2 regions of the Microbacterium sp. NPDC028030 genome follow, and region 1 is predicted to be linked to the other one. Evidence: riboswitches for the same ligand, from Rfam matches in the RefSeq annotation. Region 1 holds a riboswitch; the other holds the start of a gene.

Region 1 (15,110 bases):
GACGGCGACGCGTGTGACGCTCATGCGAACCACCGCCGCAGGGCCTCGCGGTTGGCGACCTGGTCGGCCTTGGCGCGCTCGACGTCTGCCGCCGAGCGCGGCACGACGTCCTGCTCGACGATGAGCCAGCCCTCGTATCCGCTGGCGACGATCTCGTCCAGCAGTTCGGTCACCGCGAGGTCGCCGTCGCCGAGCGGCACGAAGACGCGCTTCTCCCACACGGAGCGCATCGGATCGTCGTCCTGGAGCGCCTCGTCCAGGATCCCGGTGCGGGCGTCCTTGAGGTGGAGGTGGTTGATGCGGTCCCGCCAGCGACGGAAGTCGGCCAGAGGATCTCCCCCGCCGATGAGCAGGTGACCGGAGTCGAAGGTGAGGCCGACGTCGGTCGAGGCGAGGAGCGCATCGACCTCCTCGGGAGTCTCGACATGCGTGCAGGCATGGTGGTGGAACGTGGGTTCGAGTCCGCGTTCGCGCACCCGGGAGACCGCGGCGTTCACGCGGTCGGCGAATCGCGCCCAGGCGTCGCCGCGCAGCGTTAGCTCCGGCGCTCCGCCCGGCTTCGCCTTGCGCTCCGCGCTGCCCGAGTCGGCGAGCGTCGGCAGGGGCGCCATGTCCTGGTCGTTCTCGGCGGCGGTGACGAACACATCGAGGATGTCGTCCAGCGCGGCGAGAGCCGCGGCGAACTGCTCGTCGTCGGCCGCGAAGGGAAGATCGGCCCAGCCACCGGCGAGTTCGAGGCCGTGTCGGTCCAGGCGATCCGTGAGATCCGCGCCACGCCCGAGCAGCCCCACGGGGCCGAGGTCGATGCCCTGGTAGCCGGCCTCGCTGATCCAGCGGGCGAGCTCCTCCCCCTGCGGCAGAGCGACGAGGTCCGGCCGAGCCAGCTCGAAGACTCCGTAGCTGACCGGAGCGTTCGCGATGCGGATCACGCGTGTTCCTTTCTCCATTGAATGGTCGGACCCAGGTCCGTTGAGAATGTTAGCAGGTCATGACATATGCATCAATCGTCTTCCGAGAAGCCCTGAACGACCACCGATCGCACGCCGTCCAAGCGGGCGATGTCGTCGATCAGATCCGATCGCGCGTCCGGCGCCGCCTCGGCGAATTCGAGGGTCGCCCGCATGTCCGAGTCGCCGTGGATCCGGGCAGCGCCCAGGAGCGTCGCGGGCAGTCCGCGCCGCTCAGCCGCCGCCATGACCTCGCGGAGCGCGCCGCGATCCGCCGCATACTGCAGCGTGACGCGCAGGCGCTCCGGCTCAGGGCGCACCCGATCGCGCAACCGGGACAGCGGCCCCACCGTCAGCAGATGCAGGGCGGTGCCCGCGATCGCCAGCAGGGGCATGTTCGCGCCGCATGCCATGCCGATCGCGGCGACCACCCAGATGGTCGCGGCCGAGGTGAGCCCCGAGACGGCGTTGTTGCGTACGAAGATCACTCCGGCACCCAGGAAGCCGATCCCGGAGACGACCTGTGCAGCGATGCGCGAAGGATCGACCGCGACGTCGGGGCCCAGCACGCCCTCGAACCCGTAGGCCGAGATGAGCGTGAAGATCGCCGACCCCAGCCCCACCAGAACGTGTGTGCGGAGCCCCGCGTTCTTCTGCTTGCGCGAACGTTCGACGCCGACCGCGAGCGAGAGCACGAACGCGAGACCGAGGAGCCCGAGCTCGACGAGGAGGTGCGGATCGCCGATCACGCTCCTGTCCCGTCATGCATGTCAGCACAATAGCACTTTAAGCATATCCGCCGGCGCGCTGCGGCCTTTTCGACGCCTGAAGGCCCCCTCAACCCCGGAAAAACGGGGGAAGTCGAGGATGGATCGGATCGTATGATTGTCGCTACAATGTGACTCCCTGACACAGAGTGGAGCACCCATGGCCGATGTCGTCACCCCGTGGCCGAACGACCTCTTCGCGGACATCGACCGCACGGGCCCTGTTCCGCTGTACTTCCAGGTGTCGACCCGCCTCCAGAGCGCCATCCAATCGGGGGCCATCCCCGCAGGCGCCCGGCTCGAGAACGAGGTGTCGATCGCCGAACAGCTGGGACTCTCCCGACCCACCATCCGGCGCGCGATCCAGGAGCTCGTCGACAAGGGGCTGCTCGTGCGGCGACGAGGGATCGGCACGCAGGTCGTGCAGGGGTCCGTGACGCGGCAGGTCGAGCTCACCAGCCTGTTCGAGGATCTGCAGAGCGCCCATCACGAACCGGGCACGCAGGTGCTCACCCACGAGGTGATCGCCGCCTCCGACGAGATCGCGGCCGCGCTCGCCCTCCCCGCCGGTACCGAGGTGCTGCATCTGCGGCGTCGACGCAGCACCGACGGCGTCCCGGTCGCCGTGCTCGAGAACTACCTGCCGAAGGAGTTCGCCGACATCGCCGTCGAGCAGCTCGAGTCCCGGGGTCTCTACCAGGTGCTGCGCGCCAGGGGCGTCGCCATCCGCGTCGCCAAGCAGAAGATCGGCGCCCGCCGCGCGGAGGCGGACGAGCCGGAGCTGCTGGAGATCGAGGCGGGCGGACCGCTGCTGACGATGGAGCGCATCTCGTTCGATCAGTCCGGCGCGGCGATCGAGTTCGGGCACCATTGCTATCGTCCAGACCTCTACCGGTTCGAGACGACGCTCGTCGCCAAGTAGCCCCGCTGCTGCGGCAGCACACCAGCCTCGGGCTGAAGGAGTCGAAGGATCTGATCGACACCTGGGAACCGGCGGGCGCTGACCCTGGGCGACGAACCCCGCCGGCGCAGAGGAGAATGGGACCGTCCCCCACCGCAAGGAGTCTCATGCCCGACCGTCTCGCCCATGCCCGCACGACCGGGATCCTCGCCGTGCTCAGAGCTCCGTCGCCCGAGCTGGCACTGGAAGCATCCGAGGCGATCATCCGCGGCGGAGTCACCGGCATCGAGGTCACCTTCTCCACTCCCGACGCGCCCGCCGTGATCCGCGAGCTGATCGCTCGGCACGGCGATGCCGCGTACATCGGTGCCGGCACCGTGACGACGGCGGCCCACGCGGAGCAGGCGGCCGACGCGGGCGCGCAGTTCCTCGTGAGCCCGGGGACTCTCCCGCACCTCACCCGCACGATGCTCGACACCGACCGGGTGGTCATGACCGGCGCGATGACCCCGACCGAGGTCATGAGTGCGCTCGAGCTCGGCGTCGATGTGGTGAAGATCTTCCCCGCCTCGCTGGGCGGACCCGGCTACCTCGGCGCCCTGCGCGGCCCCTTCCCCGATGCGCCTCTCATGCCGACCGGCGGCGTGAACCCCGACAACCTCGCCGCCTGGTTCGCTGCGGGAGCCGTCGCCGTCGGCGCGGGCGGAGACCTCGCGAACGGGGCGTCGATCGCCTCCGCCGACTGGGCCGACATCGAGCAGCGCGCGGCCCGGTTCACCGCGGCTCTCTCCGCCGCACGGAACTGAACGAGCGCCACTGCGCCGGATTTGGTATACCGGATGCATGCGCGTGCTACGGATGTTGAGGGCGGGCGTCGCGGCCGCGATGCTGCTGACGACGGGCTGCACGGCCGCGCCGCATCCGACCCCGCCGACCCAGGAGGCCCCCGTGACCGACGCCACGATTGATCTGCTCGACGCCGCCACTGCCGGGGATGCCGATGCCGTTCGCGTCGCACTCGACGAAGGCGCCGACATCGAGGCGCGGGGGGACTCGGGGATGACGGCCCTGGTCGCCGCGACCAAGGCCGACCACGTCGAGGCCGCCCGAGCGCTGATCGAGGCCGGCGCCGACGTCAACGCGAAGGACGACATCCAGGACTCCGCGTACCTGTACGCCGGCGCGCGGGGGCATGACGAGATCCTGCTCCTGACGCTCGAGAACGGCGCCGACCTGACGAGCACGAACCGCTTCGGCGGGACGGCGCTGATCCCGGCATCCGAGCGGGGACTCCTCGCGACAGTAGAGATCCTCCTCGACGCCGGCGTCGACCCCGACCACGTGAACAACCTGAACTGGACGGCCCTGCACGAGGCGATCGTGCTGGGAGACGGATCCGCCCGCTACGTGGACGTCGTGCGCGCGCTCATCGACGGCGGTGCGGACGTCGGCATCCCCGACGGCGACGGCGTGCTGCCGGTCGACCTCGCCCGTACCCGCGGCTACGACGCGATCGTCGCCGAACTCCAACGGTGATCGCCCTCGACCCCTGGGCCTGGGCGGCTCTCGTCGTCGCCGCGGTCGCGATCGGCATCTCCAAGACGGCACTGCCCGGCGGCAGCATCCTCGCGATCGCCCTGTTCGCTGCGGTGCTGCCCGCCCGCACCTCGACCGCCGCGACCCTGCTCCTGCTCATGGTCGGCGACGTGTTCGCGTTGATCGCCTACCGCCGCCACGCCCACTGGCCCACTCTGCTGCGCCTCGCTCCGGCGGTGATCGCCGGACTGCTCGCGGGGTTCGCCTTCCTCGCCCTGGCGGGTGACGGCATCGTGCGCCGCGCGATCGGCGTGATCCTGCTGCTCATGATCGCCGTGACCCTGTGGCGGCGGTGGAGACAGAGCAGGACGGATGAGACGCCACCGGGGTCAGGGATCCTGCTCGCCGGCGCCTACGGCACTCTGGGCGGCTTCACGACGATGGTCGCCAACGCGGGAGGACCCGTGATGTCGATGTACTTCCTCGCCACGCGGACCCCGGTGCAGGTGTTCCTCGGCACGTCGGCATGGTTCTTCGCGATCATCAACGTCGTCAAGGTGCCGTTCCTCGCAGGACTGGGCCTGTTCGAGGCTCCCGTGCTGCTGATGGATGCCGTGCTCGCCCCGCTCGTGGTCGTCGGTGCGCTCCTCGGGCTCGCTGTCGCACGCCGGATGAATCAGCGCGTGTTCGACCGCATCGTGATCGTGCTGACGATCCTCGGCGCGGTCTACCTGCTGATCTGAGCGACCTGGCCCGGCACTCCCGGCCGCGCCTCCTTCCCGGCGCTCAGTCGAGGAAGATGTCGGGGAAGAGCGCGGTGTCCGGTGTGCCGGGTACTGCCGCGTACCGTGAGAAGTCGGTCACGCCGTCGGCCTCGAGCACGTCCTCGACGATGAGCGTCTGTCCTGTGTACGACGCCGCGGGCTTGAGCAGCACGGCATAGGCGGCATCGGCGTAGATGTCGGGCGTGCGGCTCGCCGCCATGACCTTGTCTCCGCCGAGGAGGTTCTGCACCGCCGCCGTCGCGATCGTGGTGCGGGGCCACAGCGTGTTGGCGGCGATCCCGTCGCGCGCGAACTCCGCAGCGAGTCCGAGGGTCGCCATGGTCATGCCGAACTTCGCGAGGGTGTATCCGGTGTGCGCGCCGAGCCACTTCGGCGTGGGGTTGAGGGGCGGCGACAGGGACAGGATGTGCGGGTTCTCGGCATCCTTGAGGATCGGCACCGCGGCGCGCGACAGCATGAAGGTGCCGCGCACGTTGACGTCCTGCATCAGGTCGTACTTCTTGGCGTTCAGATCGAGCGAGCGCGAGAGGTCGATCACGCTGGCGTTGTTGATGACGATGTCGATGCCGCCGAACTCGCCCTGGGTCTTCATGACCGCTTCGGTGATGTCGTCGTCGTCGCGCACGTCGCCCACGATCGGCAGCGCCTGTCCGCCCGCCGCCCTGATCTGTTCGGCGGCGGTGTGGATCGTGCCCTCGAGCTTGGGGTGCGGGGTGTCGGTCTTCGCGAGCATGGCGATGTTCGCGCCGTCCGCGGCTGCCCGCAGTGCGATCGCGAGTCCGATGCCGCGGCTGCCACCCGACATCAGGATCGTCTTTCCAGCCAGTGTCATGAGTTCTCCTAGGTTCTGATCGCGAGTGCCGTTCGTTCCCGTCGAGGCGTGGGTCAACGCGGGGCCATGCGGATGGCCCCGTCGAGGCGGATGGTCTCGCCGTTGAGGTAGCCGTTCTCGACGATCTGCTGCACGAGGGCGGCGTATTCGTCGGGGCGACCGAGCCGTGCGGGGAACGGCACCTGCTGGCCGAGCGAGTCCTGCGCCTCCTGCGGCAATCCCATCAGCATCGGGGTCTCCATGATGCCGGGCGCGATCGTGCAGACACGGATGCCGTGCCTGGCGAGTTCGCGGGCGACCGGGAGCGTCATGGCGTGCACGCCGCCCTTCGATGCGGAGTACGCGGGCTGCCCGATCTGCCCGTCGAACGCGGCGACGCTCGCGGTGTTCACGATCACGCCGCGCTCCTCATCGTGCAGTTCGTTCTTCGCGATCACGGCAGCAGCCTGAGCGACGACGTTGAAGGTGCCGACGAGGTTGATCCGGATCACACGCTCGAAGTCGGCGAGCACGGCGGGGTGACCCTCGCGGTCGAGCACCTTGGCCGGCGGTGCGATCCCGGCGCAGTTCACGACGATGCGCAGGGGCGCCGCGGCCTGCGCAGCGGCGACGGCGGCTTCGACCTCTTCGGCACTCGTGACGTCGGCGGCGACGAAGAGCCCGCCGAGCTCGGTCGCGATGTCGGCGCCCTTCGACGAGGCCAGGTCGATGATCGTGACGTGGGCGCCCGCGGCGACGAGTCGGCGCGCGGTGGCCAGGCCGAGGCCGGAGGCCCCGCCGGTGACGAGTGCGCCCTGTCCGCTGATCTGCATCTGATGTTCTCCTTCGAACGTCGACGTGCGACTGAGTCCCAGCCTACGTGGTTCCTGGTTCCAGAACGAACCGCCTCACACGCTGGCGCGAGACCCCGTTCGGGTGTTGGCTGGACGCATGGAACTGCGTCGAAAGCGAGCCTACGACACCGCCTCGGCAGACGACGGGTTCCGCGTCCTGGTCGACCGGCTGTGGCCGCGCGGCGTATCGAAGGAACGCGCCGCGATCGACCTGTGGGCGAAGGACACGGCGCCGTCGCCGGAACTCCGTCGCCAGTGGCACGGCGCCCCTGCGGAGGAGTGGAGCACGTACGCGGATCGCTATCGCGCAGAGCTCGCAGAGGACTCGGCGCACGCGCTGGAGGACCTCGCCGCACAGCTGCGGAGCCACCGCGTGGTGACCCTCGTGTACGCCGCACATGACCTGGAGCACAACCACGCCGTGGTGCTCGAAGAGGCGCTGCGCCCGCTGCTTTGACCCTCGGTCCGGGTGGCTCAGGCAAAATGGGGGCATGTCGATCCCCGTCGAAGACATCGCCGTGCCCGACCGCGTCCGCCTTCTCGCCGGAGACGCCGACCTCGAATGCGTCTGGCGCAACGACTACGGCGGCCTGACGTTCCGTGCCACCGGAGTCTCCGAGCCCTTCTTCGTCAAATGGGGGCCGCGGAACCTGGAGTTCACCCTGAGCGACGAGGCCGAGCGGATGCGCTGGGCGTCACGCTGGATCACGGTTCCCACCGTGCTCGACAGCGGCTCGGATGAGACGCACGAGTGGATGGTCACCGCCGCGCTCGACGGACTCAGCGCCGTGGACCCGCGGTGGGTCGCCGAACCGGCGACGGCCGTCCGCGCCGTGGGCGAGGGGCTGCGCGCGATGCACGATGCCCTGCCCGTCGCGGAGTGCCCCTGGGAGTGGAGCGTGCCTTCCCGCATCGCGAATGCGGAACATCGCGGCATCGTCGTCCCGGAGTCGTTGCGCACAGCGCCCGAGGTCGACCGTCTCGTCGTGAGCCACGGCGATGCGTGCTGCCCGAACACCCTGGTGGGCGACGACGGCCGCTGGCTCGCGCACGTCGACCTGGCGCTGCTGGGCGTGGCCGACCGCTGGGCCGACCTTGCCGTCGCATCCATGAGCACCGAGTGGAACTTCGGCCCCGGCTGGGAGGACGCACTGATCGAGGCTTACGGCCTCGAGCCCGACCGGGAACGCCTCGCCTACTACCGCGACCTCTGGAACGCCGCCTGAGCCCAGGCCCTCTTTCGCGCGCGCTTCCTGTGTAGATCTGCGCGCGCCGGGCCGACTCAGGCGCCGGGTCCCAGGATGAAGTTCCAGGCGCCGGTGGCGACGGCCGCGGCGATCGCGACACCGGAGATCGCGGCCCCGACGGCGAGCAGCGCCCACTCGGGCCCGCCGAACCGCGACTCGCGCGCCCAGGTACGACGCCCTGGCGCCCCGAAGCCCCTGGCCTCCATGGCGGTGGCGAGCTTGGCGCCGCGACGGATGGAGAGCACGAGCAGTGCGAAGGCCATCCCGAGGAACCGGCGGATGCGCCCTCGGTCGGCGACGCCCCTGGCGCGGCGCGCGAGTTCGAGCGCACGCCAGTCGTCGAGGAACAGGCCCACCATGCGCAGTCCGGCGAGAGCACCGAGTACGAACCGCGCCGGCAGCCGCACGATCTGACCGAGGCCGTCGGCCAGGTCGGTCGGGTCGACGGTGATGAACAGCACGACCGAGGGCAGGGCGATCGCGAGCACGCGCAGCATCGTCGCGAGCGCGAGAGCCAGCGACCCCTCGCTGATGCGCAGCACGAACCAGTCGACGTAGACCACGCCACTCGTCTCTCCGTAGAGCGCGATGGTCAGACCTGTGAGAGGGGCGGCGAGCCACACCGGCCAGGTGCGAACCCAGAACTCGCGCCACCCGATCCCGGCGAACAGGAACAGCACGAACTCGAGCACGAGGGCGACGGACGCCGACACCGGATCGAGGGTCAGGATCAACGGCACCGCGATCAGGGCGCTCACCCCGAGCTTGGCGACGGGATTGATCGCGGCGACGGCTCCCGTGCGTGCGCGTGTGTCGATCAGGGCCATCGTGCGCCCCCGAGTTCGAACCTCTCGGCGTGCAGCGCCCTCGCCACATCCAGGTCGTGCGTGATCGTCACGATCGCCGACCCCTCCTCGCGCAGCATGGCGAGCATCGCGACGAGCTCGGCCCAGGTGCGGGCGTCCTGCCCGAAGGTCGGCTCGTCGAGCACGAGCACCCGCGGTCGGGTCGCGATGGCCGCGGCGACCGTCAGCCGGCGCTTCTCACCGCCCGACAGCGTGTACGGATTGGCGGCGGCGAGATGCGCGAGCCGCAGGCGGGAGAGCAGTTCATCGCTGCGTGCGGCGATCTCATCCTCACCCACGCCGAGCGCACGGGGGCCGACGGCCAGCTCATCGCGCACGGTCTTGCTGAGGAGCTGGTGCTCCGGCTCCTGGAACACCATGCCGATGCGGGTCAGCAGCTGCTTCGATGCCCAGCGGATCGGCGAGGGACCCGCGCCGGCGGCGAGCACGTCCGACGCGGTCAGGTCGCCGCTCGCCGGAGGGAGGAGTCCGGCCACCGTCAGCCCCAGGGTCGACTTGCCCGCCCCGTTGGGTCCTGTGATCGCGAGCACCTGTCCCGCGTGCACGTCGAGGTCGATGTTCTCGGCGACCGGTCGCCCCTTGACGCGCGCGACAGCCAGGTCGCGCGCCGACAACAGCGGAGTCCCCGGCGCTCCCCGCGGGGGCGGCGGCTCCGCCGGCGGATGCCCTGGCACCCAGACGCCGTCCGCGGCGAGCTGCGCGCCCTGAGCTCCGAGGACCTCGGCCGGGGCCCCGTCTGCGACCACGCCGCCCGCCCCGAGCACGATCACCCGCGTGATGAGGGGCAGCCACACGTCGAGGCGATGCTCGACCACGATGAGCGTCGCCGGGTGTACCCGCAGCATCCGTTCCACCGCGTCGCGCACCTCGCCGACTCCCGCGGGATCGAGGTTCGCCGTCGGCTCGTCGAGCAGCACCAGCCCCGGTCGCATCGCGAGCATTCCGGCGAGCGCGAGCCGTTGCTTCTGCCCGCCGGACAACGCCTTGGTCGGGTGGTCCAGCGGCACGTCGAGGCCGACGGCGGCCAAGGCGGATTCCACGCGCGGCCAGATCTCCGCACGGGGAACCCCCAGGTTCTCGCAGCCGAACGCGACGTCGTCGCCCGTGCGCGCCAGGATGACCTGCGAGTCGGGATCCTGCAGCACGAGGCCCGCGCGCCCCCGGGTGGCGACGGCAGGGGCGTCGCCGACGAGCAGCTCGCCTGCGCTCTCGCCCTCTTCCTCGCCGCCGAGAACGCCCGCAAGTCCGTGCAGCAGCGTCGACTTGCCCGCGCCGGAGGCCCCGAGCACCAGGACGCGCTCGCCGGGATCGATGCGGAACGAGATGTCGCTCACCGCCCAGGCGAGCCGACTCGCATGACGCCACCCCCAGCCGCGCGCCTGCACGGCGGCCGGGGTGGACCGATCCGTCGACATCAGACCCGCACGCGCGCCTCGCGGCCGGAACCGAAGCGGTCGAGGGCCCCGGTCGCGGCGATGCCGCGCGCCAGCACCCAGGACAGGGCACCGGCGATGACCGCACCCGAGATGACCGTGCTGACGAGATAGATGATCGTGAAGGCAGGACCCGAGCCCGCATACCAGAGCACGAGGTTGTTGATGCCGCCGGCCAGCGCGGCACCGGCGCCCGCGAGGATCGCGACCGGCAGCGACCAGCGACGGTAGAAGAAGAGCAGGAAGATCAGCTCGGCGCCCAGGCCCTGCACGAGACCGGCCTCGAGCGTGAGGAACCCGCCCCACTGGTTGCCGATGAGGGCCGACACGACCGCGGCGAGGAGCTCGACGTAGATCGCCGCGCCCGCCTTGCGGATGATGAGCCCGCCGAGCACCCCGGCGAAGAGCCATGGTCCGTCGAGGAGGCCCTGGATGCCGGGAAGCAGCGGCTCCAGGAGCGCCTTCGGCCCGAGGTAGCCGACGTTCCAGGCCAGGAAGATCAGGCCGGCGGCGACGCCGATCACGCTGGCGACGACGATGTCGACGATGCGCCAGCGCAGGAAGCTCCTGGCGGGGGCAGCGGTCTGCGTCGTGGACGCGGATGTGGATGTGGACGTACTCATCTGAACTCCTCCCTGCGCTGGCATTACCCAGATCAGGTTCGACGGTCGAAGCGCGATTCGCTCCCTCTCAGCCCGGCTCGCCGGACTCCCGTGGTTGTGGTGAAGATCTTACCCGCTGACGACACCCGCGTGGCGACAGGGCCAGCGCCGCGGAACACGCCCGGGATTGGGTACCGTAAACGAGTGACTGCTTCAGATCCCGCCGACGAGGCGACGGGCGTCGTTCACGACGACGACCCGTCGGACACCCCCGCCGACGCTGCGGTCGAGCCGGCGGTCGCTGCGGCAGCGGGTCCGCGCGGCGGTTCGGGCTTCGCCGCCGATCGCCTGTTCGCGGGCGACGCACCTCCGCCCGACACTGCGATCGCTCCCGCGATCCCCGTCGATTCGGCTGCTCTGGGTGCGCTGTTCACGGTGGACGACGCCGGTCGCGATGGCGAACCGGAACCCGTGGGCGACGGGGACCGCGCGATCGTTCCGGAGGATGTGATCGCCCCCGAGGACGTGATCGAACCTGAGCACGTGATCGAACCTGAGCACGTGATCGACCCGGGGCCCGCTCCCGAGCATGTGATCGACCCGGAACCCGTGACAGAGCCGACCCTCTCGCCTCCTCTGACGAAGCCGCCGTTCACGCCGAAGTCGCCCCGCGTCGAGGAGATCGCACCCGAAGACGCCGACGCCCTGCTCGACGCGAACGCTCCGCAGTGGGCGAACGACGAGACCACGGCGACGGCCCTGACCTGGGTCGACGCCTCGGCGGTCGCCGCGCACTCCCCCACGGCGACTCTCGACCAGGCCGCGGAGCCCGAGCGGAACGGTGGCCTGCTGCGCGGAGCCCGACTGCGTCCGGCCGTCGCCCGCCCCGGGATCCTGGCGCCGTTGGCCACGCTCGCCGGTCTCGTCGCGGTGTACGCGGGTACGACGCTGCTCTGGCCGTTGCACGAGGTACCCCCGACTGTCGCTGTGGTCGAGTTCAGCGCCGCACCGGCTCCCCCGGCGGCGCTCACCTGGCCGGGAGAGGGCAGCGCAGCCGTCGGCATCGCGGGGTTGAACACCGCCGCGTCCATCGCCGACCCCGTGAGCATCGCGAGCATCACCAAGGTCGTGAGCAGCCTGATGGTGCTCGATCGCATGCCGCTCGCGCTCGGCGAGCAGGGCCCCGAGTTCGGCTTCACCTATCGCGACAGCGTCGAGTACTGGGACTATCGGCGCAGCGACCAGTCCGCCCTCGACGTACCGGTCGGCGGCGTGCTGACCGAGTACCAGCTGCTCCAGGGCACGCTCCTCGGCTCGGCCAACAACTACATCGACCGCCTGGCGTCGGAGATCTGGGGCTCCGACCGGGAGTTCGCGGCGGCTGCCGAGGTCTGGCTGCGCGAACGCGGTCTCACGGGCATCACTGTGGTGACCCCTTCCGGCTTCGACGAGCGCAACGTGTCGACCCCTGAAGCCCTGATCGCGCTGGGCGAGCTGGCCATGCAGAACCCCGTGTTCGCCCAGATCGTCGGCACCACGTCGGTCGACCTCCCCGGCGCGGGAACCGTCGTCAACACCAACGGCATGCTCGTGGACCCGGGCGTCGTCGGCATCAAGACCGGGACCCTCGTCGGGTGGAACCTGCTCACGGCGAAGGACGTCACGATCGGCGACACGACCGTTCATCTGTACGCCGCGGCGCTCAACCAACCCGGTGACGACGAGCGGCTGGCCGTCACGCGCTCCCTGTTCTCCGAGACCGAGGCGGCGCTCGCGGCCCAGGCACCGGCTGTCGCCGAGGGCACGGTCGTCGGTCGGGTCACGACGCTCTGGGGCGAAGATGTCGACGTCGTCACCGAGAGCGATGCCGATGTGGTGCTCTGGAACGGCGCCCTCGCGACCACCACCACGACGTTCGATCTCGGTGACGAGCGCGATGACGGCGGTCGGGTGGGTACGATGACCGCGGCCGGCCCACTCGACAGCACGACGGTGCCCCTGGTGCTGGCCGAGGACGTCGAGGGGCCGAGCCCCTGGTGGCGTCTGACCCATCCGCTCGAGCTGCTGGGCGTCACCGCCGACCGTCCCTGACACCCGCTCCGCCGACCGCCGACCCGACCGGGAGCACAGGCACGGAGCGCAGACACGGCGTGCACGCGACAGCGCCCCACCCCGGCATGCCGGAGGGGGCGCTGTCGTGACGTCTCTCGCTCAGGTACGGTCGGCGGTGCCGTCCGCTCCGTCGTCGAGAAGCGCCTGGGCTGCCGCGGTCTCGGCCGCGGGCAGGTTCGCCCCGACGGACGCGCCGGCCACGGCGGCCACCGTTTCCGACTCGGCCCTCTCCTCCGCTCCGGCGTCGCCTGTAACGACGACCGGCGTCGATCCGGTGAGCGCGTCTTCGGCGTCGATGTCGGTGGCGGCCTGCTCGAACTGCGACTGGTACAGGCGCCAGTAGGCCCCCTGCGCCGCGATGAGCTCATCGTGCGTGCCCTTCTCCACGATGTCGCCGTGCTCCATCACGAGGATGAGGTCGGCGTCGCGGATGGTCGACAGGCGGTGCGCGATCACGAACGACGTGCGTCCTTCGCGGAGCGCGGCCATCGCGTGCTGCAGCAGCAGCTCGGTCCGGGTGTCGACCGCCGACGTGGCCTCATCCAGGATGAGGATCGACGGCTGCGCGACGAATGCCCTGGCGATCGTGATGAGCTGACGCTCACCCGCCGACACGTTCGCGGCATCCTCGTCGAGCACCGTGTCATAGCCCTCGGGGAGCGCGTGCACGAAGCGGTCGACATAGGTGGCCTTGGCCGCCGCGAGAACCTCGTCGTCGGTCGCGGTGGAGCGACCGTACCGGATGTTCTCACGGATGCTCCCGGCGAACAGCCACGGGTCCTGCAGCACCATGCCGGTGCGCGACCGCAGCTCGTCGCGGGTGACCTCGGCGATGTCCTGCCCGTCGAGCATGATGCGCCCGCCGCTGAGCTCGTAGAAGCGCATGATCAGGTTGACCAGGGTGGTCTTGCCCGCACCGGTCGGACCGACGATCGCGACGGTCTGACCCGGCTCCACGCGGAACGACAGGTCACGGATGAGCGGCCGCTCCGGCGTGTACGAGAACGCGACGTTCTCGAACTCGATGACGCCCTTGCCGTCCACCAGCTCGGGGGCATCGGCGTCGTCAGCCTCCTGTTCGTCCGCATCGAGCAGTTCGAAGACCCGCTCGGCCGACGCCGTACCGGACTGCACCACCGCGGCCATGCCGCCCAGCTCGGACAGCGGCTGCGTGAACTGCTGCGAGTACTGGATGAACGCCTGCACATCGCCGAGTCGCAGCTGCCCGTTCGCGACCATCAGACCACCGAGCACCGCGATGCCCACGTAGCTGAGGTTTCCGACGAACATCATCGCCGGCATGATGATGCCGGAGAGGAACTGCGCCTTGAAGCTCGCCTGGAAGAGCTCTTCGTTCTCGACCTGGAACTTGTCGAGCGCATCCTTCTCGCGTCCGAACACCTTCACCAGCGCGTGACCCGAGAAGGCCTCCTCGACGCGCGCGTTCAGTCGGCCGACCTTGCGCCACTGCGTGCCGAAGGCCTTCTGCGACCGCGGCCCGATGATGCCGAAGATCACACCCATCAGCGGCAGCGTGACGAGGGCGACGAGGGCGAGCTGCCACGAGATGGAGAACATCATCACGAGCACGCCGATCACGGTCAGCACCGAAGTGAGCGCGCCGGAGAGCGACTGCTGCATGGTCTGCGTGATGTTGTCGATGTCGTTCGTGACACGCGAGATCAGCTCACCGCGCTGCACCTTGTCGAAGTACGACAGGGGCAGGCGGTTGATCTTCGCCTCGACCGACTCGCGCAGACGCCACATGGTGCGCACCATGATCACGTTGATGACGTAGCCCTGGATCCAGGTGAGGAAGGCCGCGGCCACATAGATCCCGAGAACAGCGGCGATGACCAGACGCAGCGCATCGAAGTCGATGCCCTGGCCGACGGTGAAGTCGCCCAGCGCCCCGACCTGGTTCGCGAAGTCGTCTTGACCCGCACCCCGCAGCGCATCGACCACGACGTCTTGCGGCGTCCCCGCCGGGAACCCGGGGAAGTCGTCGGTCGGCTGTCCGAGTTGGATGGAGATGAACCCCTTGTAGACGAGGTTGGTGGCCTCGGCGAGCACCTTGGGTGCCGCAACCGTGAGGACCACGCCGATCGCACCGAGGATCGACACGAAGACGAACCAGATGGCTGAGGGCTTGAGCAGCCCGATCATGCGCGCGAAGCTCGGACCGAAGTTGTCGGCCTTGCCCGGAGCGACGCTGTCCCAGTCGCCGGAGTTCTGGCGCGCCTGCTCGG
Region 2 (15,110 bases), on a different contig from region 1:
TGCGGGTCGAGCATCTGGCCACGGGACTGGGCACGGAATGGCGTGAGGATGTGGAGGAGACGAGGGAGGAAGGGCGACGGATGACGCGCATCCTCGAGACGCTCCTCGGACTCGCCAGAGGCGGCAGGGGTGATTCGCCGATGTCCGCGGTCGATCTGTCGACCCTGGCCGCTCGTCGCCGTGACGCGTGGCGGGATGTCGCCGGGAACCGGGGCATCGTCCTGATCGGATCGGGGGAGACATCGGTGATGAGCGTGACCGACAGGACGATCGTCGAGAGCGCCCTCGACGCGGTGATCGACAACGCCGTGAAGTTCTCCCCGGATGGCGGGCAGATCGAGATCGGCGCGCATCGGGAGGGCGGAGCCTGCCGCATCACGGTCCGCGATCACGGCCCAGGGCTCAGCGAAGAGCAGGCGGCGGCGGCGACCGGCCGGTTCTGGCGAAGCGCCGAGAACGAGGACACGCCAGGCACGGGGCTCGGACTCGCCATAGCGAGCGACCTGCTGGAGACGGTCGGCGGCGCACTGACGGTCGCGGCGGCCGCGGACGGTGGACTCGTCGTCGCGCTGCAGCTGCACGACAGGACCACCCCGTGAACGTCAGGGCGCGTCGGGTGATGGCCGGGGTCGCGACGCTCGCGCTGCTCGGGGCCTTGGCGGCGTGCACCCAACGAGCGAGCGAATGGACCGACGGGGAGTACGCGATCGCCAGCGGCGGGTCGACGGGCGTCTACTACGACTACGGAAGCCATCTCGCGTCCGAGCTCTCGAGTGAACTGGACATCCGGGTGACGGCCCTCGAAACGGCGGGTTCGGTGGACAACCTGCTGCGCGTGAGCTCGGGAGACGCGCTGGTCGGCTTCGCACAGGGCGACGCCGCCGCAGACGCCGTGGCAGGTGCCGGGGCGTTCGAGCATCCGCTGGAGGTGCAGGCCGTGGCCCGTCTGTACGACGAATACGTGCAGGTCGTGGTGCGCGGCGACTCGGAGATCGCGGACGTCGGTGATCTCGCCGGGCGCACGATCTCGCTCGGCGCCGAGAACTCCGGGGTGAACGTGATCGCGGCGCGCGTCCTCGATGCGGCCGGCGTCGACCTCGAGTCGGTCCGCAACCCGAGGTTCGACCTCGGAGAGTCGATCCGTGCGATGGAACGCGGGGACATCGACGGCTTCTTCTGGGTCGGGGGAATCCCCACCCCTGGCGTCTCGGAACTCGCCGAGGTGACGGCGGTGCGCCTGCTGCCGATCGAACAGGAATGGGTCGACCGCGTCAACGAGCGGTACTCCGATGCGTATCGCCCTGCCGATGTGCCGGCCGGCACCTACGGTCTGACCGAGGCTGCGACCACGATGGCGGTTCCGAACTATCTCGTCACCTCGTCCTCCACCCCCGACGGCGTGGTCCGTGACCTCCTGGCAGGGCTGTTCGACGCCCGGCTGCGGATGGCAGGTCAGGTCCCGGCGGCCGCCCTGCTCGACCGCCGGTCGGCGATCTTCACGGGCCCTGTCCCGCTGCATCCCGGAGCGATCGACTACTACCGAGACCATCGAGGCTGACGGCTCAAGAAATCCTCAAGAAGTCTGACACGACGGCCGCCTTCTGCCAGTGTGAGGGCGATCGCACACGATCGGAGGCCTGCCGCTTCGCTGTCGCTGGGAGTGCAGCAGCAGGATGATCCCGCGGCCCGAGGGGGCGGGCCGTGGGGTGCCCATGCAAGGCAGCATTGGCGCCGCGATCAGGTGATTACGAACGTGTAAATCTCACCGGAGTGCCTGGAACCACGCGTACGACGTGGCTAGTTTGGAGAAATGATGACCTCTGGTACACCCCTCGTCGTTGTCGAGAACGTTCAGAAGCACTACGGCGACTTCCAGGCGCTTGCCGACATCGATCTGACGGTCAACTCCGGTGAGGTCGTCGTCGTGATCGGCCCGTCCGGTTCCGGCAAGTCGACGCTGTGCCGCACGATCAACCGGCTCGAGACCATCACGAGCGGATCCATCCTCATCGACGGCAAGGAACTGCCGGCGGAGGGCAAGGGGCTCGCGCACCTTCGTGCCGACGTCGGCATGGTCTTCCAGTCGTTCAACCTCTTCGCCCACCTCACGATCCTCGAGAACGTGACCCTCGGTCCGATCAAGGTCCGCGGCCTCAAGAAGGCGGACGCCGAGGCCGAGGCGATGATGCTCCTCAAGCGCGTCGGGGTGGACAAGCAGGCCTCGAAGCTGCCGGCACAGCTGTCCGGCGGACAGCAGCAGCGCGTCGCCATCGCGCGTGCGCTCGCGATGCAGCCGAAGGTGATGCTGTTCGACGAGCCGACCAGCGCGCTCGACCCCGAGATGATCAACGAGGTCCTCGACGTGATGGTCGAACTCGCCCATGAGGGCATGACCATGATCGTCGTCACCCACGAGATGGGCTTCGCGCGCAAGGCGGCCGACCGCGTCGTCTTCATGGCCGATGGGCGGATCGTGGAGGAGGCGACTCCCGAGGAGTTCTTCACGCATCCGAAGAGCGACCGCGCGAAGGACTTCCTCTCGAAGCTCCTGACGCACTGAGTTCTGCGCTCAGCCCCCGTACCCCCAAGACCCTGCACACACAGCACACGAAGGAGACGCACATGCGACGCACACGGACACTGGCAGGCATCGGAATCGCTGCGACAGCCCTGCTGGCGCTGACGGCCTGCAACAGCGGCAGCCCGTCGAACCCCGGCAGCACCGACGGCGGTGACGCGGGCGAGGACAGCACCTGGTTCGAGGTCGCGACCGACGTCCAGCTCGAGGGCAGCCCCACATTCGATGCCATCACGGATCGCGACAAGGTCGTCATCGGCGTCAAGGAGGACCAGCCCGGTCTCGGCTACCTCGACGTGACCACCGGTGAGCGCACCGGCTTCGACGTCGACATCGCCCGCTGGATCGCCGCTTCCCTCGGATACGACGAGGACAAGATCGAGTTCAAGCCGATCGCCTCCGCGAACCGCGAGCAGGCGATCGTGAACGGCGACGTCGACTACTACGTCGGCACCTACTCGATCACCGACAAGCGCAAGGAGCAGATCGCCTTCGCCGGTCCGTACTTCATCACGGGTCAGGGCCTCCTGGTCGCCGCCGACAACGAGGACATCAAGAGCGAAGACGACCTGACCGCCGACACCACCGTGTGCTCGGCGACGGGTTCGACCCCGATCCAGAACATCCGCGACAACTATCCGGATGTCCCGACCAAGGAGTTCGACCTGTACTCGGCCTGCGTCGAGGCGCTGCTCTCGGGCGAGGTCCAGGCGGTCACGACCGACCAGGCCATCCTCATCGGCTACGCCGCACAGGATCCCGACAACCTGAAGGTCGTCGGTGAGCCCTTCACAGAGGAGCGCTACGGCGTCGGCCTCGCGAAGGACGACACGGCGCTCCAGGAGCACATCAACACGCTGTTCACCGACGGCGGCGACATCTGGCAGGCGATCTTCGACAAGAACCTCGGATCGTCCGGCATCGAAGTCACCCAGCCGGCCGTCGACTGATCGACCAGAGGGGGCGGCTGCACAGCCGCCCCCTCTCCGAATCCTGAAGGGGAGGGTGGCGTGGACGTCATCTTCGGAAACCTCGATCTGTGGGGCGAGGCGCTCAAGAACACGCTGATCATCTTCTTCGGCGGTGGGCTGCTGGCGCTCGTCCTCGGGATCATCGTCGGAGCGGCGCGCGTCTCGCCGGTGCCGATCGCGCGCGGGGTCGGCACGGTGTACGTGAACCTGATCCGCAACACCCCGCTGACCCTCGTCTTCTTCTTCTTCATCTTCGGCTACCCGCAACTCGGGCTGCCGAAGCTCAGCACCACGGTGCTCGGCATCCTCGCGATCGGCATCTACACCGCCACCTACGTCGCCGAGGTGCTGCGCGCCGGCATCAACACCGTCCCGGTCGGGCAGGCGGAGGCCGCGCGGGCGATCGGTCTGCCGTTCGGGCAGGTGATGACCCTCGTCGTCCTCCCGCAGGCCTTCCGCTCCGTCGTCCCTCCCATGATGAGCGTGTTCATCGCGCTCCTGAAGAACACGACCGTCGCCGCAGGCTTCTCCATCGTCGAGCTCGGCGCCGTCCGGTCGTACCTCAGCGAACGCGGTGAGAACGCGCTCGCTGTCCTGCTCTGGGTCGCCGTGATCTTCGTCGCTCTCGTCCTGCTCCTCAGCTGGCTTCAGCGGTATCTCGAGAACAAGTGGAGGATCGCGCGATGACTTCCGTCCTGTACGACGTCCCCGGCCCGAAGGCGATCCTGCGCAACCGTCTGATCGGTGTCGCGACGGTCGTCGTGGTGCTCGCGCTGCTGGGCTTCATCGGCTACCGCTTCTACGAGAGCGGGCAGTTCGACGCGTCTCGCTGGTACGTGTTCACCTTCAGCGCGGTGTGGGAGCAGATCTTCGGCGCACTCGGGCGCACGCTCGCCGCCTTCGGGCTCGCTGCGGTCCTGAGCATCGCGCTGGGCTTCGTGCTCGCCATCGGCCGCATGTCGGAACATGCGTGGGTGCGCGTTCCGGTCACCGTGATCACGGAGTTCTTCCGGGCCGTCCCTGTGCTCGTCTTCATGATGCTGCTCTACTACGGGCTCCCCGTCATCGGCGTCAAGATGGATCCGTACTGGGCCGTGGTGCTGGCGCTCATGGCGTACAACGGCTCGGTCCTCGCAGAGGTGCTCCGCGCCGGAGTCGAATCGCTGCCCCGGGGGCAGAAGGAGGCCGGCTACGCGATCGGTCTGCGCAAGAGCGGCGTGATGCGCTTGATCCTGCTCCCGCAGGCGATCCGCGCGATGCTGCCGGTCATCGTCGCGCAGCTGGTCGTGACGATGAAGGACACCGCGCTCGGGTTCATCATCACGTACCCGGAACTGCTGTACTTCGCGAAGCAGCTCACCTCGCAGCAGGGGCGTCCGGTGCTCCAGTCCGCCTTCGTGATCGGCGGCATCTACATCATCATGTGCCTGATCCTCTCCGGCATCGCCAAATGGCTCGAGATCCGCACGAGGCGCTCTCCGCGGCTCAAGGGGTACACCCCGGACGCCGGCGGCGGCGACCCGCGGATCCACGGCGACTCCACGGTCACCGAGGTCATCGCGCTGCAGCGGGGCGCAGGCAAGTTCGACGGGACGAGCGGCGGTCCTGCTCCGCTCTGACCGCACGGTGACGCGGTGCAGCCCCGGTAGACTCGATTCTCGTGTCAGAGTCTCCTGAAATCACCCCGGAAGCGGTCGAAGCCGCCGTCGCCGACGCCCTCGCGGCGATCGCGGCCGCAGCCGACACCGCAGAGCTGAAAGCAGCGCGTGCCGCCCATGTGGCCGAGGGATCGCCGCTCGCGGTCCTCAACGCCTCGATGCGCCAGGTCGCGCCAGAGAACAAGGCAGCGTTCGGCAAGCTCGTCGGCCAGGGGCGTGGGCAGGTCACCCAGGCGCTCGCCGCCAAAGAGGCCGAACTCGCCGCCCAGGAGGTCGCGGTGCGGCTCGAGGCGGAGCGCGTCGACATCACCGCCCTCCCGTCGCGCACCCGCGTCGGCGCCCGTCACCCGCTCACGCTGCTCCAGGACCAGGTGTGCGACATCTTCGTGGGCATGGGTTGGGAGATCGCGGAGGGACCGGAGCTCGAGCACGAGTGGTTCAACTTCGACGCCCTGAACTTCGACGTCGACCACCCCGCGCGTCAAGAGCAGGACACGTTCTACGTCGACCCGACCTCACGCCACCTCGTGATGCGCACGCACACGAGCCCGGTGCAGGTGCGTTCGATGCTCGACCGCGAGGTGCCGATCTACGTGCTCTGCCCCGGCCGTGTCTACCGCACCGACGAGTTCGACGCGACGCACCTCCCGGTGTTCACGCAGTTCGAAGGCCTCGTGATCGACAAGGGCATCACGATGGCGCATCTCAAGGGCACGCTCGACCACTTCGCGCGCCAACTGTTCGGACCGGAGGCGAAGATGCGCTTCCGCACGAACTACTTCCCCTTCACCGAGCCCTCCGCCGAGCTCGACCTGTGGCACCCGACCTTCAAGGGCGGCGCCCGCTGGATCGAGTGGGGCGGCTGCGGCATGGTCAACCCGAACGTGCTGCGTGCGGCGGGGATCGACCCCGAGGAGTACAGCGGCTTCGCGTTCGGCATGGGCATCGAGCGAGGACTCATGTTCCGCAGCGACGTGCAGGACATGCGCGACATGGCAGAAGGCGACGTCCGATTTAGCGAGCAGTACGGGATGGTGGTGTGATGCGCGTCCCGCTTTCGTGGTTGCGTGAATACGTCGATGTGTCAGCGGATACCACGCCGGAGGATGTCCTCGCGGCGCTGGTGACCGTCGGCTTCGAAGAGGAGGACATCCACCGCTTCGACATCACGGGTCCCGTCGTCGTCGGCCAGGTCGTCTCGCTCGAGGCCGAGCCGCAGTCCAACGGCAAGACCATCAACTGGTGCCAGGTCGATGTGGGCGAAGCGCACGGCGGCGTCCGCGGGATCGTCTGCGGCGCCCACAACTTCGTCGCCGGGGACAAGGTCGTCGTGACCCTCCCCGGTGCGGTGCTGCCCGGCCCGTTCCCGATCGCCGCGCGCAAGACCTACGGTCACGTGTCCGACGGCATGATCGCCTCGGCACGTGAGCTGGGCCTCGGCGACGAGCACAACGGCATCGTCGTGCTGTCGGACCTCGGCATCGACGCACCCGTCGGCACCGACGCGATCGCCCTGCTGGGCCTGGACGACGTGGCGGTCGAGATCAACGTCACGCCAGACCGCGGTTATGCCTTCTCCCTGCGCGGCGTCGCCCGTGAGTACGCGCACGTCACGGGGGCGGCCTACCGCGACCCCGCGGAGCGCGACTTCGCCGAGCTGCAGCCGGGCACGGGACACACCACCGTCGTCGACGACACCGCGCCGGTGCGCGGTCGCGTCGGCGCGAGTGAGTTCGTGACGCGCGTCGTCCGGGACGTCGATCCGTCGCGCCCCACTCCGCCCTGGATGATCGCGCGCCTCAGCCTCGCCGGCATGCGGTCCCTCGGTGTGCTCATCGACATCACCAACTACGTCATGCTCGAGCTCGGCCAGCCCTTGCACGGCTACGACCTCGACAAGCTCGCCGGCGGCATCACGGTGCGCCGTGCGACGGCGGGGGAGAAGATGACCACGCTCGACGGCGTGGAGCGGGAACTGCATGTCGAAGACCTGCTCATCACCGACGAATCGGGGCCCATCGGTCTCGCCGGCGTCATGGGCGGCGGCACCACGGAGATGGGCGACACGACGAAGAACGTGCTCATCGAGGCGGCGACCTTCGACCCGACGACCATCGCCCGCACCGCGCGCCGACACAAACTGCCGAGCGAGGCCTCCAAGCGGTTCGAGCGCGGTGTCGACCCGCTCATCCCGTTCGTGGCCGCCCGTCGTGCCGCCGACCTCATGGTCGAGCTCGCCGGTGGGACGCTCACGGACGAGGGCGGAGCACTGTTCGCCGAGATCTTCGTCCCCGAGATCGAACTGCCCGCCGAGTTCGTGCCGGAGCTCATCGGGGTCGACTACACCGACGAGGAGATCCTCGGTGCGTTGACGACGGTCGGAGCCGAGGTCTCGGACACGGACGGCGGCTGGACCGTGATCCCGCCGACCTGGCGACCCGACCTGACCGACAAGTGGACGCTCGCCGAGGAGGTCGCTCGCATCCACGGGCTCGAGCGCATCCCGTCGGTCCTGCCCACCCCGCCCTCCGGACGCGGCCTCACCGCGCATCAGCAGGGTCGACGCCGCGTGGCCGATGCCCTGGCCGCTGCCGGACTCGTGGAGACTCCGGCCTTCCCGTTCACGACCGAGGCGCAGAACGACCTCCACGGCTCCGCGACGGGCGAGCACCTGCCGAGCATCCGTCTGGCGAACCCGCTCGACGGACAGGCCCCGTATCTGCGTCGCTCGCTGATCCCCGGGCTGCTGCAGACCGCGCACCGCAACATCTCGCGGGGGCTCGTCGACCTCGCGATCTTCGAGACCGGCGTCGTGTTCGTCCCCGAGCCCGGCGTCGAGTACGGCACCGACGACGTTCCGCCGCTGGGGGCACGTCCGTCCGACGAGACCCTCGCCGCGCTGAACGCATCGATCCCGCCGCAGCATCGACACATCGCGGCTGTGCTGACCGGACACATCGCGCCGCGCCAGCCCGGCCGCCCCGCCGAGGCTGCGGGGATCGTCGAGGCCTTGGACGCGGTCCGGGTGATCGCTGCCGCTGCGGGCGTCGACATCGACGTCGTGCAGTCAGAGCGTGCCGCCCTCCACCCCGGTCGGACGGGCTCGCTCCTGGTCGCCGGCGAAGAGGTCGGCTACGTCGGCGAACTCCACCCCGCGGTCGCGGAGGACGCAGATCTCCCCGGACGCGCGACCGTCTTCGAGCTCGACCTGGATCGTGTGCTCACGCTCGCGAGCGGTCGGGTCGTCGCCGCCTCGCTGTCGACCTTCCCTGCGGCGACGCAGGACGTCTCTCTCACGCTCCCGGCCGACGTGGCCGCCGCGGATGTCCAGGCGGCGCTCGCCGAGGGCGCCGGTGCGCTTCTGGAGGCCGTGCGACTCGTCGACGACTACCGTGGCGAGGGCGTGCCGCAGGGGTCGAAGAGCCTGACCTTCGCCCTGCGCTTCCGCGCCGATGATCGCACGCTCACCGCGGCCGAAGCGACAGCGGCCAAGCTCGCCGGTGTCGAGGTGGCTGCGCAGCGCTTCGGGGCCGCCCTGCGCGACTGAACCCGGCACAGAGTGCGCGGCGCCCCGGACGGGTGCCGCGCACTTTCGCGTGGAAGGGCTCCGCTCTGAGCGGAGCCTCTTCCCCTGACGCCTCGTCGCTGGTGTTATGAGGTCATGACGGATGTGCTGATCCTCGGAGGGACCGGATGGCTGTCGGGGAGGGTCGCTGCGCACGCCCTCGGGGCAGGGGCGACGGTGACGTGCCTGGCCCGCGGCGAGCGGCCGGCGCCGCCGGGGGCGAGCCTCGTCCTCGCCGACCGCGAGGACGAAGACGCCTACGACGTCGTGTCACGGACGGAGTGGGACCACGTCGTCGATGTCTCGTCCCGGGCGGATCACGTCTCCGCGGCGGTGAGCGCTCTCCACGACCGCGCCGCGCGATGGACCTACGTGTCGTCGATGTCGGTGTACCGGGACGACGAGACCAGCGGCGCGGACGAGTCGGCTCCGCGGCTCCCCGCGGCCCAGCAGGAGGACGACGACTACGGCCCCCAGAAGGTCGCGGCGGAGGACGCGGTGATGGCGGGTCTCGGCGACCGGTCGCTGATCGTGCGTCCTGGTCTCATCGTCGGAGAGGGCGACCCGAGCGACCGCTTCGGCTACTGGGCGGCGGCGTTCCTGAGAGCGCCGGACGAGCCCGTGCTGGTTCCGCCTCTCGAGTCACGTTCGGCGCAGGTCATCGACGTGGACGATGCGGCCGCGTTCATCGTGTCGGCCGAGGTCACCGGAGCCGTGAACGCGATCGGCGAGGTGCACGGTCTGGCCGAGGTGATCCGGACCGTGCGCGATGCCGCGGGCCACACCGGGCCGATCGTCGTCGGCACGGAGGAACGTCTCGTCGCCGAGGGCGTCGCGTACTGGTCAGGGCCGCGATCGCTGCCCCTGTGGCTGCCGCCCGAGATGACCGGGTTCATGACCCGCTCGAACATGCGGTACCGACAGAACGGCGGCACCCTCTGCTCCCTCGCCGACACGGTGGAGCGGGTGGTGGCGGACGAGCGCGAACGCGGCGTCGATCGCGGTCGGCGCGCGGGACTCACCAGGGCGGAGGAGCGCGCGCTGCTCGACGCTTTCGCCTGAGCGTCGCGAACGGTCGGTCGTGGCTCATCGCTAGACTGCCAGCAGTGACACGGGGTGCCGCGACCTGCGGCTGAGAACAGACCCGTCGAACCTGATCTAGTTCGTACTAGCGAAGGGATGTCGCGATGAGCGATCTTCTGCGTCCTGAAACCACCATCGACCTCGCCGACGGGGCTGCCGCACTGTTGGAGGTGCTGCGCGCGGCGCCCCCGTTGACCCACTGCATCACGAACGCGGTCGTCACGGGCTTCACCGCCAACGTGCTGCTGGCTCTGGGAGCCGCTCCCGCCATGGTCGACATCGTCGACGAGGCAGGCATGTTCGCGGGTGTCGCCTCCGGGTTGTTGATCAATCTGGGGACGCCCACTCGGGAACAGCGCGCCGCGAGTCGAGAGGCGGTCGCCGGTGCCACCGCATCCGGGACGCCGTGGGTGCTCGACCCCGTAGCCATCGGCGCCCTCCCGGTGCGCACGGCGCTCGCGCACGAGCTCGTCGAACAGCGCCCGACCGCGGTCAGGGGCAACGCCTCCGAGATCCTCGCCCTCGCCGGACTCAGCGCCGGTGGCCGCGGGGTGGACTCCACGGACAGCACCGAGGCCGCCGCCGATGCCGCCGTCTCCCTCGCGCGCCGGACGGGCGCGGTGGTCGCGGTCTCGGGGCCGATCGACTTCATCACCGACGGTGCGCGGACACTGCGCGTGGCCAACGGGCATGAGCTTCTGACGCGGGTCACGGGCGGAGGGTGCGCTCTCGGTGCAGTGATGGCTGCTTTCCTCGGGGCCGCCGGGGCCACGGAGCACGACGATCTCACGGCCGTCGCCGCCGCCGGTCTCGTCTACACGGTGGCGGCCGAACGGGCTGCCGCGACCTCCTCCGGTCCCGGCAGCTTCGCCGTCGCGCTGCTGGACGCGCTCGCCGCGGTGACCGCCGAGGACATCAGGGCGGCCGCGCGCGTCGAGGTCGTCGCGCTGTGATCGCCGACCTGTCGCTGTACCTCGTCACGGATCCCGACCTCTGCAGTCGACGAGGCGTGATCGAGACCGTCCGGCGCGCCGTCGACGGCGGCGTGCGCATCGTGCAGTTGCGGGACAAGACCGCGACGGATGCCGAGACTGTCGAGCAACTGCTCGCGCTGTCCGCAGTCATCGACGGGCGGGCGCTCCTCGTGGTGAACGACCGTCTCGACGCCGCCGTGGCCGCCCGCGCACGCGGAGCCAGGGTCGACGGAGTGCACGTCGGGCAGAACGATGCGTCTGTGCTCCGTGCGCGCGAGGTTCTGGGGCCGGATGCGCTGATCGGTCTCACCGCGAACAGCACCGTCCACCTCGAGGCCGTTCGCGCGCTCCCCGAGGGCACGGTCGACTACCTCGGCGTCGGCGTCATCCGCCCCACGGCCACCAAGCCGGACCACCCCGCACCGCTCGGCATCGAGGGGTTCCGGGAGTTCGCTGCCCGCTCACCGCTGCCGTGCGTGGCCATCGGCGGCGTCGGCATCGACGACACGGAACACCTCAGCGCTGCCGGAGCGGCCGGGCTCGCCGTGGTCTCCGCGCTGTGCACCGCCGAGGATCCGGCAGCCGCAGCGGCCGAGTTCCGCAAGCGGTGGCTCGCCGCGTCCGTGCCGCGGGTGCTGAGCATCGCCGGCAGCGACCCCTCAGGAGGCGCGGGTATCCAGGCCGACCTGAAGTCGATCGCGGCGAACGGCGGATACGGGATGGCGGTCCTGACGGCGCTCACTGCGCAGAACACCCGCGGCGTGCGTGCGGTGCACGTGCCCCCGGTGGACTTTCTCCGCTCGCAGCTCGAGGCGGTGTCGGACGACGTCGTGATCGACGCCGTGAAGATCGGGATGCTCGCCGACGCCTCGGTGATCCGGACGGTCGCAGCCTGGCTCGATGCCGTCCGTCCGCCCGTCGTCGTGCTCGATCCCGTCATGGTCGCCACCTCGGGCGACAGGCTGCTGGAGCCGGATGCCGAGCGGGAACTGCATGCGCTGCTGAGTCGGGCGACCCTCATCACCCCGAACCTCGCCGAGCTCGCGGTGCTGTCCGGCCGCGCGACCGACGACTGGGCCGAGGCCGTGTCGGCCGCGGAGCAGCTGTCCGACCAGGTCGGGGTCGCTGTCCTCGTCAAGGGTGGGCACCTCGGCGGGGAGCATGCGCCGGACGCGCTGCTGGATGTCCGCAGGGGACTGCGCCGGGAGTTCACGGGTCCCCGCATCCCGAGTCGGAGCACACACGGCACCGGCTGCTCGTTGTCATCCGCCCTCGCGACCCGGCTTGCTCGCGGCGACACCCCGGAAGACGCCGTCCGCGCCGCCAGGTCCTGGCTGCGCGAGTCGCTCCATGCGGGGAAGTCGCTGCGCGTCGGCGGAGGTAACGGACCGATCAGCCATTTCGCGGGACTCTGGCGTCGCGGCGGCACGGAGGCGCCGGGGGACGCCGCCGACATCGTCGCGTCGTGGTGGCGGGACACGGCGGAGATCCGCGCCGACATCGACGATCTGCCCTTCATCCGCGCGCTCGCCGACGGGACCCTGGAGCGCCGACCGTTCCTGTCGTACCTCGCGCAGGATGCGCTCTACCTGCGGGAGTACGCGCGTGTCCTCGCCGAGGCCTCGCGCCTTGCGCCCACCTCGGCGGAGCAGGCCTTCTGGGCCGAGTCCGCGCGCAGCTCGATCGCGGGCGAGCTGGAGCTGCACGCGTCCTGGCTGACGCCGGCGCAGGGCGTGAGCGCCGCGACCTTCGCCGCGGAACCGGATGCCACGACGACGGCGTACCTCGATCATCTCCGCTCCATCGCGTTCGGCGGCGACTACGCGGAGATCGTCGCTGCGGTCCTTCCGTGCTTCTGGCTGTACACGGACCTCGGGCGCCGCCTGCACGCAGGGGAGTTCGGCGACTATGCCAAGGACCCGGAGCATCCCTTCGCGTCCTGGCTCGCGACCTATGCGGATCCGGCGTTCGAAGGCGCGACCCGCACCGCGATCGCCTATGCGGGCGCGGCTGCAGCATCGAGCAGCGCCGATGCCGCGGAGCGGATGCGTCGGGCGTTCACGACGTCGAGCGCGCACGAGCGCGCCTTCTTCGCCGCGCCGATGGAGTCGCAGCGCCCCGCATGACGGGCCGGATTTGCGGTGGTGGCCGAGCCCGCGCTACTGTCGCGACATGCCTTCGGCCGCCACCGCTCCTTCGACGCTCGCTCCGAGCGTCATCGCTGTGCGCCGACGCCGCGGCCGCCGACTCTAGGCGACCCCGCCCTTCTGCCTGCGCATGCGCGGCGGTCGAGTGCCGGTGTCGCCGCCTCCGGCCCCGCCCCCGGTCCTCCCATCGCGGAAGGACCCGACCGTTAAGGTAGAAGCATGACGTATTCCGTCGCCGTGTCCGGCGCATCCGGCTATGCGGGAGGCGAGATCCTCCGCCTCCTGGCCGATCACCCCGACATCGAGATCCGCACCGTGACGGCGCACTCGAACGCCGGTCAACCGCTCATCGATCACCAGCCGCATCTGCGCTCGCTCGCCCACCTCACCCTGCAGGACACCACGCCGGAGACCCTCTCCGGCCACGACATCGTGTTCCTCGCCCTCCCGCACGGCCAGTCCGGGCAGTACACCGACGCGCTCGGCGATGCACCCCTGGTGATCGATGCGGGTGCCGACCACCGGCTCACGTCGTCCGCCGCCTGGGACGCGTTCTACGGCGGGGAGTTCCACGAGCCGTGGACCTATGGCGTCCCGGAGCTTCTCGTCGCAGGGACGAAGCAGCGCGAGCACCTCCGTGCGGCCACCCGCATCGCGGCGCCGGGTTGCAACGCGTCCACCGTGAGCCTGAGCCTGGCCCCCGGGGTCGCCGCCGGGGTGATCGACCCCTCCGACATCGTCTCCGTCCTGGCGGTCGGACCCTCCGGTGCCGGCAAGAGCCTCAAGCCGAACCTGCTCGCGAGCGAGATCCTCGGCTCGGCGAACCCCTACGCGGTCGGCGGTACGCATCGCCACATCCCCGAGATCCGTCAGGCGCTCGCTGCGGCATCCGGTGCGGACGCCGACGGCATCCGGATCTCGTTCACCCCGGTGCTGGTCCCGATGTCGCGGGGGATCCTCGCGACCTCGAGCGCGCCGATCGTCGAGGGCGCGTCGGACGAACAGATCCGCGCCGCCTGGCAGGACGCCTACGGCGAGGAGACCTTCGTGCAGCTGCTCCCAGAGGGGCGCTTCCCGCGCACGGCCGACGTGCTCGGGGCGAACACCGCGCTGATCGGCCTCGCGATCGATCGCGCCGCGAACCGCGTGACGGTCGTGACCGCCGTCGACAACCTCGTCAAGGGCACCGCCGGCGCTGCCATCCAATCCATGAACATCGCGCTGGGCCTTCCCGAGACCCGCGCCCTCTCAGTGAACGGAGTCGCCCCGTGAGCGTCACCGCCCCCGTAGGATTCGAGGCGGCCGGTGTGGCCGCAGGGCTCAAGTCCACCGGCAAGCCCGATGTCGCCGTCGTCGTCAACCGAGGTCCGCGCAAGGTCGGTGCCGCCGTGTTCACGAGCAACCGCGCCAAGGCGAACCCCATCATCTGGTCGCAGCAGGCCGTCGCCGACCGTGTGGTCGAGGCCGTCGTCCTCAATTCCGGAGGGGCGAACTGCTTCACGGGGAGCTTCGGGTTCCAGACGACGCATCAGACCGCCGAGAAGGCGGCAGAGCTCCTCGGGGTCAGCGCCGGTGATGTCCTGGTGTGCTCCACGGGGCTCATCGGTACCGGCGACGAGGTCTTCCGCGCCAAGGTTCTGGACGGCACGGCGCAGGCGATCGCCGAGCTCAGCCCGGACGGCGGAGACTCGGCCGCTCACGCCATCATGACCACGGACACCGTCGCCAAGACGGCGGTCGTGCAGCGGGACGGCTGGACCATCGGCGGGATGGCGAAGGGCGCGGGGATGCTCGCGCCCGGTCTCGCGACGATGCTCGTCGTGATCACGACCGACGCCGTGCTCGAGCCCCTCCAGGCCGACGAGGCGCTGCGCCGTGCAACGGGGAAGACCTTCGACCGGCTCGACTCCGACGGCTGCATGTCCACCAACGATCAGGTGACCCTGCTCGCGAACGGCGCATCCGAGGTCGTGCCCGATCTGGACGACTTCGCCGCCGCCCTCACCGAGGTGTGCCAGGAGCTGGCCGTGAAGCTGCAGGGCGATGCCGAGGGCGCGAGCCACGACATCACGATCGAGGTGCAGCAGGCGGTCTCGGAGCAGGAAGCCGTCGAGGTCGGACGCTCCGTCGCGCG

The links. A riboswitch is a leader RNA that binds a small molecule or an ion and turns the genes downstream of it on or off. The one in region 1 is predicted to bind thiamine pyrophosphate.
Region 2: it holds a riboswitch for thiamine pyrophosphate, as region 1 does, so the genes downstream of both, thiM (hydroxyethylthiazole kinase) here and AB0E56_RS05120 (ECF transporter S component) in region 1, are expected to answer to the same signal.

What each region holds. Positions count from the first base shown of each region.
Region 1 is NZ_JBEZXF010000001.1:1,035,993-1,051,102, reverse strand. It holds gene AB0E56_RS05185 (Gfo/Idh/MocA family oxidoreductase) at 1-24, opposite strand, end outside; gene AB0E56_RS05180 (TIM barrel protein) at 21-929, opposite strand; gene AB0E56_RS05175 (MgtC/SapB family protein) at 1,001-1,696, opposite strand; gene AB0E56_RS05170 (GntR family transcriptional regulator) at 1,875-2,636, shown strand; gene AB0E56_RS05165 (bifunctional 4-hydroxy-2-oxoglutarate aldolase/2-dehydro-3-deoxy-phosphogluconate aldolase) at 2,783-3,421, shown strand; gene AB0E56_RS05160 (ankyrin repeat domain-containing protein) at 3,459-4,151, shown strand; gene AB0E56_RS05155 (sulfite exporter TauE/SafE family protein) at 4,148-4,894, shown strand; gene AB0E56_RS05150 (NAD(P)-dependent oxidoreductase) at 4,938-5,768, opposite strand; gene AB0E56_RS05145 (SDR family NAD(P)-dependent oxidoreductase) at 5,822-6,580, opposite strand; gene AB0E56_RS05140 (DUF488 family protein) at 6,699-7,058, shown strand; gene AB0E56_RS05135 (aminoglycoside 3'-phosphotransferase) at 7,093-7,827, shown strand; gene AB0E56_RS05130 (energy-coupling factor transporter transmembrane component T) at 7,884-8,675, opposite strand; gene AB0E56_RS05125 (ABC transporter ATP-binding protein) at 8,666-10,129, opposite strand; gene AB0E56_RS05120 (ECF transporter S component) at 10,129-10,770, opposite strand; TPP riboswitch at 10,761-10,872, opposite strand; gene AB0E56_RS05115 (D-alanyl-D-alanine carboxypeptidase) at 10,954-12,840, shown strand; gene AB0E56_RS05110 (ABC transporter ATP-binding protein) at 12,961-15,110, opposite strand, start outside.
Region 2 is NZ_JBEZXF010000004.1:12,162-27,271, reverse strand. It holds gene AB0E56_RS18190 (HAMP domain-containing sensor histidine kinase) at 1-599, shown strand, start outside; gene AB0E56_RS18185 (TAXI family TRAP transporter solute-binding subunit) at 596-1,558, shown strand; gene AB0E56_RS18180 (amino acid ABC transporter ATP-binding protein) at 1,814-2,560, shown strand; gene AB0E56_RS18175 (glutamate ABC transporter substrate-binding protein) at 2,623-3,528, shown strand; gene AB0E56_RS18170 (amino acid ABC transporter permease) at 3,589-4,236, shown strand; gene AB0E56_RS18165 (amino acid ABC transporter permease) at 4,233-5,168, shown strand; gene pheS (phenylalanine--tRNA ligase subunit alpha) at 5,210-6,250, shown strand; gene pheT (phenylalanine--tRNA ligase subunit beta) at 6,250-8,754, shown strand; gene AB0E56_RS18150 (NAD-dependent epimerase/dehydratase family protein) at 8,869-9,834, shown strand; TPP riboswitch at 9,875-9,969, shown strand; gene thiM (hydroxyethylthiazole kinase) at 9,960-10,808, shown strand; gene AB0E56_RS18140 (bifunctional hydroxymethylpyrimidine kinase/phosphomethylpyrimidine kinase) at 10,805-12,955, shown strand; gene argC (N-acetyl-gamma-glutamyl-phosphate reductase) at 13,196-14,248, shown strand; gene argJ (bifunctional glutamate N-acetyltransferase/amino-acid acetyltransferase ArgJ) at 14,245-15,110, shown strand, end outside.